One region of the Xenorhabdus littoralis genome, then DNA from elsewhere that is predicted to be linked to it. Evidence: predicted binding sites of a transcription regulator. Region 1 holds the regulator's gene; each other region holds the start of a gene.
The links. Region 1 encodes PurR, which represses purine synthesis genes. Its sites were predicted from a motif close to CANGCAAACGTTTGCNTG; they were not measured.
Positions count from the first base shown of each region.

Region 2: guaB (IMP dehydrogenase) is a predicted target of PurR. The motif match lies at 2,133-2,150, and genes of this name have one in related genera.
Region 3: cvpA (colicin V production protein) is a predicted target of PurR. The motif match lies at 1,970-1,987, and genes of this name have one in related genera.
Region 4: purE (5-(carboxyamino)imidazole ribonucleotide mutase) is a predicted target of PurR. The motif match lies at 1,001-1,018, and genes of this name have one in related genera.

Region 1 covers NZ_VCDP01000067.1:57,409-61,649, forward strand. Annotated here, with positions in the region: gene FE394_RS15810 (Grx4 family monothiol glutaredoxin) at 77-427, opposite strand; gene sodB (superoxide dismutase [Fe]) at 822-1,400, shown strand; gene purR (HTH-type transcriptional repressor PurR) at 1,879-2,904, shown strand; gene punR (DNA-binding transcriptional activator PunR) at 2,908-3,816, opposite strand; gene punC (purine nucleoside transporter PunC) at 3,940-4,241, shown strand, end outside.
Region 2 covers NZ_VCDP01000049.1:29,260-33,500, forward strand. Annotated here, with positions in the region: gene guaA (glutamine-hydrolyzing GMP synthase) at 1-521, opposite strand, end outside; gene guaB (IMP dehydrogenase) at 602-2,068, opposite strand; gene xseA (exodeoxyribonuclease VII large subunit) at 2,242-3,603, shown strand; gene FE394_RS12755 (hypothetical protein) at 4,014-4,235, shown strand.
Region 3 covers NZ_VCDP01000034.1:84,707-88,947, reverse strand. Annotated here, with positions in the region: gene folC (bifunctional tetrahydrofolate synthase/dihydrofolate synthase) at 1-1,161, shown strand, start outside; gene dedD (cell division protein DedD) at 1,151-1,888, shown strand; gene cvpA (colicin V production protein) at 2,041-2,529, shown strand; gene purF (amidophosphoribosyltransferase) at 2,562-4,079, shown strand.
Region 4 covers NZ_VCDP01000025.1:224,792-229,032, reverse strand. Annotated here, with positions in the region: gene ppiB (peptidylprolyl isomerase B) at 1-195, shown strand, start outside; gene lpxH (UDP-2,3-diacylglucosamine diphosphatase) at 231-953, shown strand; gene purE (5-(carboxyamino)imidazole ribonucleotide mutase) at 1,099-1,653, shown strand; gene purK (5-(carboxyamino)imidazole ribonucleotide synthase) at 1,650-2,717, shown strand; gene FE394_RS08080 (riboflavin synthase subunit alpha) at 2,789-3,400, opposite strand; gene FE394_RS08075 (outer membrane protein OmpK) at 3,762-4,241, shown strand, end outside.

The DNA of each region.
Region 1 (4,241 bases):
TCAAACCCCATACTTATTTGTAAGTATGGGGCTTACGGAAAACAGTCATCAATCAGGTGAATTATGTGACTTTTTCTTATTCATCAGCTCTGTACTTGTCAGCAGTCTCTTTGATCAACGCTTGTAATTCACCACGCTGATACATTTCAACCAGAATGTCACATCCTCCAACCAATTCACCATCAATCCAAAGCTGAGGAAATGTCGGCCAGTTGGCATATTTAGGTAATTCAGCCCGGATATCGGGATTTTGCAGGATATCTACATAAGCAAAACGTTCACCACAAGCAGATAAAGCCTGAACTGCCTGCGCGGAAAAACCACAATTTGGTAATTTTGGAGAGCCTTTCATGTACAGCAGGATTGGGTTTTCTTTGATCTGGCGTTCAATTTTCTCAATGATCGCCTCTGTTGTGTTACCAGCCATTGCATTAGATTGCATATTAGTCATTGTCATTTTGCTTCCTTAAAACTGTAAAAGCCATTCATCCGGATCAGAAAAGATTTATTCAGAATACCACTTTCATCCCTAACCTTTCTACTGAGAACTTTCTGCGGCAGTTTTTTTCCATGATTCGCAACAAATAATCAGTAGATATTTTTATTCTAACTATTGGTATTTATTCTGGATTAAAGTGCATTTCTACGCCATATCGCCGCTAAATAGCATCTTTTCCTCTGTAATTTATCAGAAAAGTTGTTAAGATAATTACCAAAATAGCAACATGATAATAAACTTAAATTTGCTCTGTCCATGAATTAATCTCTTACTTAGTGAATGGTTTGCAGAGCCAAAACCCGATATTAAAAAGGAGCATGCAATGTCTTTCGAATTACCAGCATTACCTTATGCCAAAGATGCCTTGGAACCACACATTTCTGCAGAAACTCTAGAATATCACTACGGAAAACATCACAACACTTACGTTGTAAACCTGAATAATCTGGTTAAAGATACTGAATTTTCCGGAAAATCCCTGGAAGAAATCATCAAAACATCTGAAGGCGGTATCTTCAATAACGCAGCACAAGTCTGGAACCATACTTTTTATTGGCACAGCCTGTCACCAAATGGTGGTGGCGAACCAACTGGAAGAGTAGCAGATGCTATCAACAGTGCTTTCGGTTCTTTTGCTGAGTTCAAACAGCAGTTTACTGACGCAGCCCTGAAGAACTTCGGTTCTGGTTGGACATGGCTGGTCAAGAAAACTGACGGCAGCCTGGCTATCGCCAATACTTCCAACGCAGCAACTCCATTGACTGGCGAAGATAAACCAGTTCTGACCGTTGACGTATGGGAACACGCGTATTACATCGATTATCGCAATGCACGTCCTCAATATCTGGAGCACTTCTGGGCTCTGGTCAACTGGGAATTCGTTGAAAAAAATCTGGCTTAATGAGATAAATTCTCGCGCCAATTTTAAATAACAAAGGGCAGGTTTTCCCATTCAGGAATGCATGAATATCGGAAATCTGCCCTTGAATCAGGCCAGTATACACTTCAATTCTTTTTCTGGATCTTGGTTAGATCAGACAAAGACTCCCCAAAAAAACAATCATTATTAATGCACTACAGGCAGTCAATAACCCCAATTTAAGATCTGTATCCATAGAACATCCTCAAGTGAAAGTTAAGCTTCAGCGATACCATAAATTTTAAGTGATTATTCATCATGATGATTAAGTATCGCACTGTGATATTTGATACATATACTTTATAGCATCGATTATTACTTTCACTTTTGCGCTAGATCAGACAAAATTCAGGGTTTATCGTTAAATTATTGCCAGTTGCCCTCCCATATATAACTATACTGGCAAACAACTAACAAAGATCTGTAAATTTAGACCATAAGGTCAGGAGTCCTTTTTATCATGGCAACGATTAAAGATGTGGCTAAACGCGCTGGTGTTTCAACCACAACCGTATCCCATGTTATCAATAAAACCCGTTTCGTCGCCGAAGATACAAAGACCGCAGTTTGGGCGGCCATTAAAGAACTGAATTATTCACCCAGCGCCGTTGCCCGTAGTTTGAAAGTTAACCATACTAAATCTATCGGATTGCTGGCGACATCAAGTGAAGCCCCTTATTTTGCTGAAATCATAGAATCTGTTGAAAATAGCTGCTACAGCAAAGGCTATACACTAATTTTATGTAATTCTCATAACGATCCCGATAAACAAAAAGCTTATCTCGCCATGTTGGCGCAAAAGCGCGTAGATGGTTTGCTGGTAATGTGTTCAGAATACCCGGAGCAACTTTTGGGGATGCTGGAAGACTACCGCAATATTCCCATGGTGGTTATGGATTGGGGAGAATCCAGAGGAGATTTTACCGATGCAATTATTGATAACGCTTTTCATGGTGGTTACCTAGCTGGTCGCTATCTTATTGAACGCGGTCATCGGGATATTGCGGCTATTCCTGGGCCATTAGCCAGAAATACCGGGGGCGGGCGTCACCAAGGTTTTCTCAAGGCGCTGAAAGAAGGCAATATTGCCATTCGGGATGAGTGGATAGTTCAGGGTGATTTTGAACCGGAATCCGGTTATCAAGCTATGTGTAAGATCCTGAACCAGAAACATCGTCCTACTGCGGTTTTTTGCGGTGGGGATGTCATGGCAATGGGTGCGATTTGTGCGGCTGATGAGCTAGGATTACGTGTTCCACAAGATATTTCTATCATTGGTTATGACAATATCCGTAATGCCCGCTACTTTACACCAGCCTTAACAACCATCCACCAGCCCAAAGAACGTTTGGGACAAATGGCCTTTTCAATGTTATTGGACAGAATAGTCAATAAACGTGAGGATGCACAGACTATTGAAGTCCACCCACGTCTCGTTGAGCGACGCTCTGTCGCAGATGGACCATTTATTGACTATCGCCGTTAATCGTTAATTTTCTTGTAACCATTCAGCATTAAGTGTTTCTCTATCTCCGAGATAATCAAGCAACCAACTTAATGCTGGAGAATGGCTTTTTTGTGACCAAGCCAAGCAACATGGACTATCAGGTAATGGTTGTTCGAGTTCGAGTGTGGTCAGTTTGCCTTTACGGATGAGTGGTAGTGCCCGGTGCTCAGGCACCATTCCCACGCACAATCCATCCATGAGGCAATTCAAACCGGCATCCCAATCGGGAACGACCAATCGCCTTTGGTTATCCACAGCCCATGTATTGCGCTTAGGTAAATTACGTGATGTATCCTCAAGACACAGACTGGGATAAGGTCGCATTTGGTCGTCATTTAATTTTTCCGCTATCCTCACCAAATCATGCTCAGGACTGGCTACACATAACCAAGGCATAAACCCCATATCCCTGAAACTATATCGTTCACCGACGGGCGAAGCACGTGTTGCGCCAATAGCCAGATCTACCCGCCCATCTACTAGCGCATCCCAGACGCCATTGAAAACTTCAGGATAGATAAACAATTCTATGTCGGGAAAATGTCGATAAAAATCCAGAATTAACCGGAGAGTCCGCTCAGGCTTTACAACTTGATCAACCGCGATACTAAATTGTCCCCGCCAGCCGTTAGCAACTTGCTGGCATAGATGTCTGGTGTGATTCATTTTTTTGATAACAGAACGAGCTTCCTTGACAAAAATAGCGCCTGCTTCAGTTAAATCCACATCACGATGACGACGTTCAAATAGCGGAACCGCTAACCATTCTTCAAGTTGTTTTACCGTATAGCTGATAGCAGAAGGTACGCGATGAAGTTCTGATGCTGCCGAACTGAAACTTCCTGTTCTGGCAACGGCATCAACGACTTCCAGAGAGTATTCAGACCACATAAATCTTCCTTTCAATTTTTTTCACAGCATGTTGCAAATATTACCGTTTCACAAGTAAAAAACATGCCATATAGAATAAGCCGATGACTTCCTTATCAATTACCACACCGATTTATTGACACAATGACAAACAATAAAAACTCAATTTCATTCATGTTTTATCTCGCCGGGCTGAGTATGCTCGGTTATTTGGCCATCGATATGTACCTACCTGCTTTTGGTGCCATGAGAGCAGAATTAGGTACATCAGAAAATGCCATTAGTGCGAGTCTCAGTATTTTTCTTGCTGGTTTTGCTTTTGCCCAACTGTTATGGGGACAATTATCTGACCACTTAGGAAGAAAACCTGTTCTTATTATCGGATTGTCTCTGTTTTCCATTAGCTGTTTAGGGATGCTCTGGATAACTGATGCCACACAGTTGCT
Region 2 (4,241 bases), on a different contig from region 1:
CGTTTTTCATCATTTGCCATAATGGCAAACGGGCAAGTATCAGTGCTGGCAACAGTTGTGAAATCAGCCGGAATAGCGGTTACTTTGTCACCATGACTCATCCATACATCCAACAAAGGCTTGCCGGACTCGCTCAGGGCATCCTGAATATCACGGAATAATTCACAGTTATTTTTGATTTCAACCTGAGCATAACCAAATTCACGCTCGTCAGAATTGGAAACCTGACCACCCAATTGCATGGACATGGTTTGCATGCCATAACAAATCCCCAACACGGGTACACCTGCGTTAAAGACATACTCTGGTGCGCGTGGGCTATTGTTTTCAGTTGTACTCTCAGGACCGCCAGAAAGGATGATACCGTTCGGGTTAAATTCGCGGATTTGCTCTTCAGTGACATTCCATGTCCAGAGTTCACAATAAACACCAATTTCACGAATGCGGCGGGCAATCAGTTGAGTATATTGCGAACCAAAATCAAGGATCAGAATGCGATGCTTATGGATATTAGTTGTCATTTGAGGTGAATTCCAAAAACAAGTGGCAATTAAAAAAATAAAGAGAGCAGTGGCCCGATAACGGGCCACTCTAAAATAAATTACAGACCTAAACGATAGTTTGGTGATTCTTTGGTAATAGTCACATCATGAACATGACTTTCCTGAATACCCGCACCACTGATACGAACAAATTCTGCTTTAGTTCTCAGTTCATCAATGGTTGCACAACCCGTCAGACCCATACAGGAACGCAGGCCGCCCATCTGCTGATGAACGATGCTTTTAAGCAGACCTTTATAAGCCACACGGCCTTCAATACCTTCTGGTACCAATTTGTCAGCTGCGTTATCAGTCTGGAAGTAACGGTCAGAAGAACCTTTGGACATCGCGCCCAGAGAACCCATTCCGCGATAAGATTTGAACGAACGGCCTTGATACAGCTCGATTTCACCCGGAGATTCTTCTGTGCCAGCCAGCATTGAACCGACCATTACACATGCAGCACCCGCAGCGATTGCTTTAGCAATGTCACCAGAGAAACGGATACCACCATCAGCAATAACAGAAATACCCGTTCCTTCCAACGCTTCAACTGCATCTGCAATCGCCGTGATTTGAGGAACACCAACACCGGTTACGATACGGGTTGTACAAATGGAACCAGGGCCGATACCTACTTTCACCGCGTTCACACCCGCGTCTACCAGCGCTTTAGCGCCTTCACCAGTCGCGACATTACCGCCGATGATTTGCAGGTTAGGGTATTTAGCGCGGGTTTCACGAATGCGTTGCAAAACACCTTCAGAGTGACCGTGAGAAGAATCGATCAACAGTACGTCCACACCCGCAGCGACCAACGCATCAACGCGTTCTTCGTTGCCAGCGCCTGCACCAACCGCAGCACCAACACGCAGACGACCCTGCTCATCTTTACACGCGTTTGGTTTACGCTCTGCTTTCTGGAAATCTTTCACAGTGATCATGCCAAGCAGGTGGAAGTTATCATCAACAACCAGCGCTTTCTCAACACGTTGTTCGTGCATTTTCTGCAAGACAACTTCACGGGCTTCGCCTTCTTTTACTGTCACCAGACGCTCTTTCGGTGTCATCACGGCAGTCACTGGCTGATCTAAATCGGTAACGAAACGCACATCACGACCCGTAATAATACCAACCAGTTCATTCTCTTCTGTCACAACAGGATAACCTGCGAAGCCATTACGCTCGGTCAGTTTGTGAACTTCACGCAGAGTCGTTTGTGGCGTCACAGTGACAGGATCGGTAACAACACCGCTTTCATGCTTCTTCACACGACTGACTTCTTCAGCCTGGCGCTCAATCGACATATTTTTATGAATGAAGCCAATGCCCCCTTCCTGAGCCAGTGCGATTGCCATTGAAGATTCCGTCACGGTATCCATGGCTGCTGAAAGCATAGGAACGTTCAGGCGAATAGTAGAGGTTAATTGAGTAGACAGATCCGCTGTGTTAGGCAGGACTGTAGAATGGGCAGGAACCAACAGAACATCATCAAAAGTTAATGCTTCTTTTTTAATACGTAACATGGGCAATATCTCACCAAGCAATGGGGCAATAAGAGGGATAAAATATTGCCGCGGCATTATACAGGCCGAAATCGGTTGCCTCCAGCATTTTCTGAAAAAAATTCTTGATTAGTCATACAAGAAGATTAATATCGGTTAATTAAGTCCTTGTTTTAAAATTTGATCTGGCTCACATGTCACTACCTACCAATACCGGAATTTTTTCTGTCAGCCGCCTGAATCAGACGGTTCGCCAGCTATTGGAGCTGGAAATGGGCAGAATTTGGCTTTCTGCTGAAATGTCCAATTTTTCTCAGCCATCATCAGGACATTGGTACTTCACATTAAAAGATGAACGTGCACAAATTCGTGCCGCTATGTTTCGCAGTCACAATCTCAGGGCAACATTTCGTCCACAAAATGGCCAACAGGTGTTGGTTCGGGCACAAATTACCCTGTATGAGCCTCGGGGTGACTATCAGCTAATCGTGGAAAGTATCCAACCTGCCGGTGATGGATTGCTACAACAACAATTTGAAGTGTTGAAGCAAAAACTCACCGCAGAAGGTTTATTTGATCAGATCCATAAGAAACTACTGCCCTCACCGGCAAAGCGACTTGGCGTTATAACCTCGGCCAGTGGCGCAGCGCTGCACGATATCCTCAATATCTTGCAACGCCGTGATCCCTCCCTGCCAATTATCATTTACCCCACCGCAGTTCAGGGTACCGAAGCGCCCTTACAGATTATTCGGGCAATTGAGCTGGCAAATGCGAGGCAAGAGTGTGATGTTCTGATTGTCGGACGTGGCGGCGGATCACTTGAAGATTTGTGGTGCTTTAATGACGAACACGTTGCACGGGCAATATTCCAGAGCCGTATTCCTATCGTCAGTGCTGTCGGACATGAAACGGATGTGACAATTGCGGATTTTGTCGCTGATCTGCGTGCACCTACTCCTTCTGCGGCGGCAGAACTGGTTAGCCGTAATCAAATCGAATTATTAAGGCAAGTGCAGTCCCTGCAACAACGGCTCGAAATGGCGATGGATTACTTCTTCGCCCAAAAACAACGGGTATTTAATCTATTGCAGCATCGGCTTCAACAACAACGTCCTGATTTGCGATTGGCGCGCCAGCAAAATCATTTGAGTGAGTTACGACAAAAGCTGATTGATGCCTTTTTACGTAACCTAAAACAGCATTCAATTTCGTATGAAAAAGTTAGTCAACGGCTGTTACAGACTCACCCTGAGCGAGAAATCCGACACTATAGCCAATCTATCCAACAACTTGATTTTCGTTTAAAACAAGCTATTGAGCGACAATTAGGACGCTATCGGGAAAAATTTGCCGTTTCCTGTTCACGAATGGAAGCGGTTAGCCCACTGGCGACACTGAGTCGTGGTTACAGTATCAGCGAAGCGTCTGACGGAAAGTTGTTGAAACAGGTTAAGCAGGTGAAAGTTGGGGATGCGCTGAAAACGCGGTTGCAGGATGGCTGGGTTGAGAGTCAGGTGACGCAAGTGAAGAAGACCCGTAAGAAAAAAAATTAAATTACGGTAATGTGAATAATTTTAGATTAATAAGGGGTTTAGATTAAACTTTCGCCCCTTATTTTTATTTTTTTAACTTTGTCGGTTGATGAATGATGAATTTATCCTACACTGAAAAGTAAGGATGCTGACTATTATTCAAATAATTACTGCCGGACTGTTTTAGAAAACTTTTATATAATTGATTGCTATTATTATCTAAGTACACAGCACATTCCTTAAGATAACACCGCTTTCATTTATAATTTCCAAAATACTCTATTTCAAAAAAGCAGCATAGATAAGCACTCTTAATTTGGTTTTTTCTCACCACTTATTATCAATGATTTTCATAAATATATATTTTTTTAAAAAATATTTTCATATGATCATTACATAGTAATATTACACAAAAAAATAGTGAGTAGATTATGAACGAACTAGACAAAGCAGTAATTCCTAATATTTTTTGGGATGATCTGATTTACATTGCCAACGGATTTTCAGAGATGTCACAAGCTATATTTAATGCACTTAAATATTCTGGTCATATATCTGATGAAGTAGTAACCCGTATAAACAAATCCATCCAGGATGGCTTCGATGGTCTTATTAAAACTCTTAATGACCAAAAATCAGACTCTAACTCTTAATGATTA
Region 3 (4,241 bases), on a different contig from region 1:
AATCCGGCACCTAAAGTCATCACGGTATCAGGTACTAATGGCAAGGGGACAACTTGCCATGCCCTTGAATCTATTTTCCTGGCCGCAGGGCTTAAGGTTGGCGTGTATAGCTCCCCACATTTGGTACGCTATACCGAAAGAGTGCGCATTCAGGGTAAAGAACCAACAGAGCAGGATTTCTGCCGTGTCTTTGCGGATATCGAAACCCGGCGTGGTGATATTTCATTGACCTATTTCGAATATGGCACATTGGCGGCGTTGCAGCTTTTTAAAGAAGCCGATCTTGATGTTGTGATCCTCGAAGTCGGTTTGGGCGGGCGTCTGGATGCTACTAACATCGTAGATGCGGATATTGCCGCTATCACCAGCATTGCTCTGGATCATACGGATTGGCTTGGAAATGATCGTGAGCATATTGGTCGTGAAAAAGCCGGCATTTTCCGTCGTGGGCGATTTGCGGTAGTGGGTGAACCCGATATGCCACTCTCGATTGCTGAAGTTGCTGATGAATTAGGGGCTAAACTCTTCCGTCGTGGTGCTGATTGGCATTTCTCACTGGATGAAAATAGCTGGAATTGGTTAACCGGAGATCAGCAATTCAATGGATTGCCCGTACCCAATCTGCCTCTGGCAAATGCAGCGACGGCGATGGGAGTCATTCACTGCTTGCTGCAACAGAATGACAACGTCAGTCGAGCCATTGATGCACAAGCGATCCACACAGGATTGATAAATGCCCAATTACCGGGACGCTTCCAGATTATCCGGGAAACTCCACGGGTCATTTTAGATGTGGCTCATAACCCTCATGCTGCGGGTTATTTGATACAGAAACTGGCAGAATTGCCCCGTTCACCAGACAGTAAAATTCGTGGTGTAGTTGGTATGCTGGAAGACAAGGATATAGCGGGAACGCTGGCCTGTCTTTCCCAACAGATTGACGAATGGTATTGCGCATCATTGCATGAACAGCGTGGAGCAAAAGCAGAGGTATTGGCCGGGCATCTTACACAATCCCGAATATTTGCAGAAGTGGAACCCGCATGGCAGCAGGCAATGGAAGATGCATCAGCCCAAGATATTATTGTGGTTTGCGGTTCTTTCCATACAGTCGCTCATGTCATGGAGGCACTGGAGGAGGAGAAGGAACGTGGCAAGTAAATTTCAGAATCGCTTGGTTGGAGCCATTGTTCTTGTAGCATTGGGAGTGATTGTTCTGCCCATAATATTTGACGGCGATAAGAAATATAACGAAGACCAGTTTGCTTCTATTCCACTGGTGCCAAAACCGGGAGATGAAGAGGATATCGATTCGATTTCGCCCCTGACACAAAACATGCCATCTACACCACCGGAAGGCGCGGCGGAAGCAATGCAAACACAAGAACAGGAACAACAGCGGTTAGATACAGAAGATATGCTGTCCGGCTCGTTATCCACAGAAACTGAGCCGGTGGCTGAGTCTCCTGTAGCTGTTCCTCCTGTAACTGTTTCTCCTGTAACTACGGCTAAAGATCCAAAAGTTACGGTCAAACCTGAGTCACCCCCTCAGCAGAAAGTGGAAACCAAGCCACAGGCTAAGCTTGAGTCTCGCCCTGAAAGCAATTCGGAAACTAAATCTAAATCGAAGCCAGTCGAACAGGCTCCGCAAGCTACGGCATATGTTGTCCAACTTGGCGCATTGAAAAATGCGGATAAAGTGAATGAAATAGTGGCGAGATTGCGTCTTTCCGGGCATCAGGTGTACACAATTCCATCTTCTCCGGTACAGGGACAATTGACACGGATTTATGTGGGTCCTAACGCATCAAGGCGGGCTCTTGAATCCATTTTGACCGAATTGAAGGATATAACAGGATTACAGGGCCAAATAAAAAATTATAAATAATCATTGGATTGCTATTTCACGGGGAGCAAAAACTTCCCGTAAAGATATAAAAAATTATTTTCGATAGAGTGATAAATCTATTACGCAAACGTTTTCGTTTTCTGTTAGAATGCGCCCGACTTGAATGCCGGGGCCTATTTTTGGATTGAAATATGGTCTGGATTGATTATACGATTATCGCCATCATTGGTTTCTCGGCACTGGTTAGCCTGATCCGTGGTTTTGTTCGCGAAGCGCTTTCCTTGATAACTTGGGGTTGTGCTTTCTTTGTCGCAAGCCGCTTTTATACTTATCTGGCGGTATATTTTACCCGCCTTGAAGATGAACTGGTGCGTAATGGGATAGCGATTGCCATCTTATTCCTTGCAACACTGATTGTTGGCGCAGTAGTAAACTATGTAATTGGTTCACTTGTTCAGCGAACTGGCCTGTCAGGTACTGATCGGGTTCTGGGGATTTGCTTTGGGGCGTTGCGCGGTGTATTGATTGTGTCTGCCATTCTGTTTGTTGCAGATTCTTTCACGCCACTTCCCAAAAGTCAGGACTGGCAACAGTCACAACTGATCCCACAGTTCAGTCAAATCATCAGGTGGTTTTTTGACTACCTGCAAAGTGCGTCGAGTTTCCTGCCGGAGAGATAATCCTCTCCGCTTGGCTGATGAGGAAAGACTACATGTGCGGTATTGTCGGTATCGCCGGTTTTACACCGGTTAACCAGTCGATTTATGATGCATTAACGGTGCTTCAGCACCGTGGACAAGATGCAGCAGGCATTGCGACTATTGATGGTAACAATGGATTCCGTTTACGTAAGGCCAATGGTTTGGTCAAAGATGTGTTTGAGACGCGACACATGCTACGTTTGCGGGGAACAATCGGGATAGGGCATGTCCGTTATCCAACAGCGGGCAGCTCTAGCGCATCTGAAGCGCAACCTTTTTATGTGAATTCTCCTTTTGGTATCACGCTAGCGCATAATGGCAATCTGACAAACGCACATGAATTGAAAAAAATGCTGTTTGAAAATGCTCGCCGTCATGTCAACACCACCTCAGATTCTGAAATTCTGCTGAATATTTTTGCTAATGAATTAACCCAATTCCCTAATTTTCCATTGGAGCCTGACGCTATTTTCGCGGCAGTAGCGGAAACGCACAGAAAAATACGGGGTGCTTATGCTTGCGTTGCCATGATTATCGGGCATGGCTTGGTGGCTTTTCGTGATCCACATGGCATCCGGCCGCTGGTATTGGGCAAGCGCACGTTGGAAGATGGCCGCCATGAATATATGGTGGCATCAGAAAGCGTCGCATTGGATACACTGGGCTTTGAATTCCTGCGTGATGTGGCTTCCGGAGAAGCAATTTACATCACTGAACAGGGGCAGCTGTTCACTCGCCAGTGCTCAGAAACCCCATCATTGACACCCTGCCTGTTCGAATTTGTCTATTTTGCCCGTCCTGATTCCTTTATTGATAAAATTTCGGTATATAACGCGCGGTTGCGGATGGGTAAAAAGTTAGGTGAAAAAATTGCCTGTGAGTGGGAAGACTTGCATATTGACGTCGTTATCCCCATACCGGAAACATCTTGTGACATCGCACTGGAAATAGCCCACATACTGGATAAGCCTTATCGTCAGGGATTTGTCAAAAACCGCTATGTAGGACGCACCTTTATTATGCCGGGACAGCAAGAGCGCCGTAAATCGGTACGCCGTAAGCTAAATGCCAATCGTGCTGAATTCCGCGGTAAAAATGTCTTGCTGGTAGATGATTCGATTGTGCGCGGCACAACCTCAGAGCAGATTGTCGAACTGGCGCGTGAAGCGGGAGCCAAGAAAGTTTACTTTGCCTCAGCAGCACCGGAAGTCCGTTTCCCGAATGTTTATGGGATTGATATGCCGAATGCCAACGAACTGATTGCCCACGGTAGGGAAGTCGATGAAATTCGCCAGCTCATTGGTGCTGATGCGCTGATATACCAAGATCTCCAAGATCTTGTTCAGGCTGTACGGGAAGAAAATCCGGATATTGAAAAATTTGAATGCTCCGTGTTTGATGGCATCTATGTGACGAAAGACATTGACCAGATTTATCTCGATTATCTGGAAAATTTGCGCAAGGATGATGCCTTGAAAGTACGAGGACAGGGCGAAATTGAGAATCTGGAGATATATAATGAAGGGTAATATTTTTATTATCTTTTAGGGCCTGTTGACGTTTTGTGTTTATAACTCACTCAACTGATACCACGTTGTTGCAGAGTTGTTGCAGATGGGTTTGGCGTTGTTTTTAGCGCGAAACGAGAACCGCCTGTTTGATAATAAATCAACAACGCAATAAAGGGTGCT
Region 4 (4,241 bases), on a different contig from region 1:
AACGTTGTTGATAACGATTTCCTGAATTTCCGTTCAGAACGTCCGGACGGATGGGGTTATTGTGTATTCGCCGAAGTCGTTGAAGGCATGGATGTCGTTGATAAAATCAAAAGTGTTTCCACAGGCCGCAGCGGTATGCACCAGGATGTACCACGCGAAGATGTGATCATTGAACGCGTTACTGTCAGCGCATAATTACTGCTGAAGACTAGAGAGTAGTTAATCATTACATGAGTACGCTGTTTATTGCAGATTTGCATCTCAGTGAGCAAGAACCGGCAATTACTGCCGGTTTTCTGCGTTTTTTACGTGAAGATGCGATTCAGGCTGAAAGCCTTTATATTCTGGGTGATTTTTTTGACTATTGGATTGGTGATGATGATCCCAATCCGCTGCATACCACCATCGCTCAGGCCCTTAATGAACTGAAACAAAAAGGTATTCCCTGTTATTTCATTCATGGTAACCGTGATTTCCTGCTTGGCTCCCGCTTTGCCAGAGAAAGTGGAATAATCCTGCTGCCACAAGAAAAAGTGCTGGAGTTATACAGTAAACGCATTTTGATCTTACATGGCGATACGCTATGCACCGATGATATCGGTTACCAACAGTATCGTAAGCGAGTTCATACTCCATGGATCCAACGGTTGTTTTTTCTTCTTCCTTTATTTGCCCGTTTGAAAATCGCAGCCAGAATGCGCGCAGGTAGCCAATACGCAAACAACCAGAAATCTGAAACAATTATGGATGTCAATCAACCAGCAGTTATCGAACACTTCAAAAAGTATCAGGTTGATTGGATAATTCACGGGCATACCCATCGTCCGGCGATCCATGAAATTCAAGTTGGCGATAAAATCGTACATCGGGGCGTATTAGGTGCATGGCATGAGAAAGGTTCGATGTTCAAAGTAACAGAAACATCCATTGAGTTGATATCTTTCCCCTTCTGAGTTCAATTAACTATTTTGGATTTTTCGGAAAAATCGACAAATCAATCAACGCAAACGTTTTCCTTGTGCAATTCGCGTGATATGATCCGCCATCTTAAACATCATCTTTGTTCTGGTAGACTCTCAATACAGGAGCATCTGATTTATGACGGCTAGCCCTGATCCCGAAGCAACTATTACTTCCATAACAGCAGTAAAAACACATCATCACGCTAAAATCGCCATTGTCATGGGATCAAAAAGTGACTGGGCGACGATGCAACATGCAGCCGATATTCTGACTTCTCTTGCTATTCCTTTCCATGTTGAAATTGTTTCGGCGCACCGAACACCTGATAAACTTTTTCACTTCGCCGAGCAAGCCAAAGAGCGTGGTTTTAATGTGATTATCGCTGGTGCGGGTGGTGCAGCACATTTACCGGGCATGTTAGCAGCCAAAACTTTAGTACCTGTGTTTGGCGTTCCCGTACAAAGTGCAGCTCTCAGTGGTGTTGATAGCCTCTATTCTATCGTTCAAATGCCAAAGGGCATTCCTGTAGGTACACTGGCTATCGGTAAAGCCGGAGCAGCCAACGCCGCATTGTTAGCCGCTCAAGTGTTGGCTTTGCATGATTACGCTCTGTTTCAACGTCTGTCAGACTGGCGCTATGCACAAACACGGGACGTTTTGGATAATCCGGACCCACGGGAGGATGCATGAAGCCTGTTTGCGTATTGGGCAATGGTCAATTGGGTCGGATGCTCCGTCAGGCAGGTGAACCGTTGGGAATTGCTGTTTATCCCGTTGGATTGGATGCAGAGCCGGAAGCTGTCCCTTATCAGAGCAGTGTTATCACCGCAGAAATTGAACGTTGGCCCGAAACCGCATTAACTCGCGAGTTAGCGCATCACAAGGCGTTTATCAATCGTGATATTTTCCCGCAGCTAGCCGATCGCTTACCACAAAAACAGTTAATGGACACATTAGGTTTGGCAACAGCGCCGTGGAAATTGCTGTCCGATGTCAGCCAATGGCCACAACTGTTTGCAGAGTTAGGTGATTTTATCATCGTTAAACGTCGAACGGGCGGCTACGATGGACGTGGACAATGGCGAATCCGGCCAGGTGATGAAGCTGAGTTGCCACCTGAAATTTATGGCGAGTGTATCGTCGAGCAAGGCATCCCGTTTACGGGAGAAGTTTCACTCGTTGGTGCCCGTAATGCTCAGGGTGAATCGGTATTTTATACACTGACTCATAATCTTCATCAGGAAGGCATTTTGCGTACCAGTGTTGCTTTCCCCAATGCAGATAATAAATTACAGCAACAAGCAGAAAAAATGCTGTCTACCATCATGGATCACCTAAGCTATGTCGGTGTGATGGCGATGGAATGTTTTATCGTTGGTGACGATCTGCTGATCAATGAGCTGGCACCGAGAGTTCACAATAGCGGTCACTGGACACAAAATGGTGCTTCGATCAGTCAGTTTGAACTTCACTTACGGGCGATTCTGGATCTCCCCATGCCTCAGCCGGAAATATTTGCAGCATCCGTGATGATCAATCTGATCGGTACAGAAATAAATCCTGCATGGCTCAGCCTGCCACTGGTTCATTTACATTGGTACGAAAAGGAAGTTCGCTCAGTGCGTAAGGTAGGACACCTGAATCTGGTTCATTCTGATCGTGATCTATTAAAAACAACTTTACAAAGATTGATTCCATTATTACCTGAAGAGTACCAAAGTGGACTTGAATGGGCACAAAGTAAGTTAAGTTGAAAAAATCCCTGAGGAGCGGTAATGCATAAAAATATGCTTACCGCTTACAGTTTTGGACATAGAAATAATGTTTATTTTTTTGATAATGTTCTGGAAAAAGTATCCACAATCGTTCTCGTCATTTGATCTATCTCATAATTGAGGAAATTGCCGACCTTAATTTTGCTGAGATTAGTCATCCTTAATGTTTCGGGGATCAGGTTTAAAGCAATTGTCTTGTTTTCTTCATCAATGTCATTAATGGTTAAGCTACAACCATGAAGACCAATAAAACCTTTCAGGAAAAAATAGTTAATGTTGTCTTGAGGGATTCGGATAACTAACCGATACGTTTCACCGGTTGCAGTAAATTCGACGACTTCAGCCATTCCTTCTACATGCCCATAAAGACTATGTCCCCCGTTTTCCTTATTCATCTGGTGTGAACGTTCAACATTGACTTCATCTCCAACGGAGAGAAACTTTAATGTTGTGTTATCAGCAGTGAAATCGGAGATATCAAAATAAACTCTATCCCCATTAAATTGGGTGGCAGTCAGGCATGTGCCATCAATAGCAACACTGGCACCGACCGTGACATCATCAAAAAAATGATTTTGATTGCTGACTATTAATGTACTAAAACCATTATTTTTATTAAGTGATAATACTTTCTCTTTACCTTGTACAATACCTGTATACATAATAATTCACCTCAAAATTCAATTTAATAAAATTTTAACCCTATTTATTTTAAACTAGAGTGATAACATTTACTTATCGAGAGATTAAAACAAAATTAACACCTTCAAGCTATTTTTTAAAAATGATTTAAAAACAAAAAAATATGGACTTATATTTTAAAAAATAAATTCTATATCAAAATGTGCTGGTATTAAAATCAGCACATTTTGAAAGCAAAGAAAAAACAAAATAATTGCCTATCGACTAAAGTAATCTGAGAAATCATAAAAAATCCACAATAATTATTTGACATAAGATCACAATTCAATAAATGTGGCTGCTTTACAGTTAATCCTCCACAAAATCACCAGGAGATACTAAGTGCCATTGCCAAGGAAACAGGAAGCCAGCAATACTGTAAGGTCAGCCTCAACAACAATTGTCAATCTATCTGCCATTCCCTTATTTTTTCTTTTCTCAACGCCTGTTCAGGCAGAGGATTTCGTCAATTTTCAATCCATTGATACCAGCCTGTACTTTCAGTCCGAAAATAAAGTTGATCCGAAAAAAAACCTCTCCCCCATTGTAGAAGCGTTTGGGGATTACAAAATCGGCGATATGTATGTCTACAGCATTTGGCAAAATTCGCTGCAACATGACTATAAAGGCGATAAAAGCACCTATTACTATAAATTTGTGCCAAGACTCAGTGCCAGCAAAATCACAGGATACGACCTTTCTTACGGCCCATTGAAAGATGTCCTGTTTGCTCAGTGGATTGCCAAGACCAAAAACGTAAAATATGACTATTTCCCCGGAGTCAGCCTTGATTGGCAAGTGGACAATTTCAGTTGGCTGCGC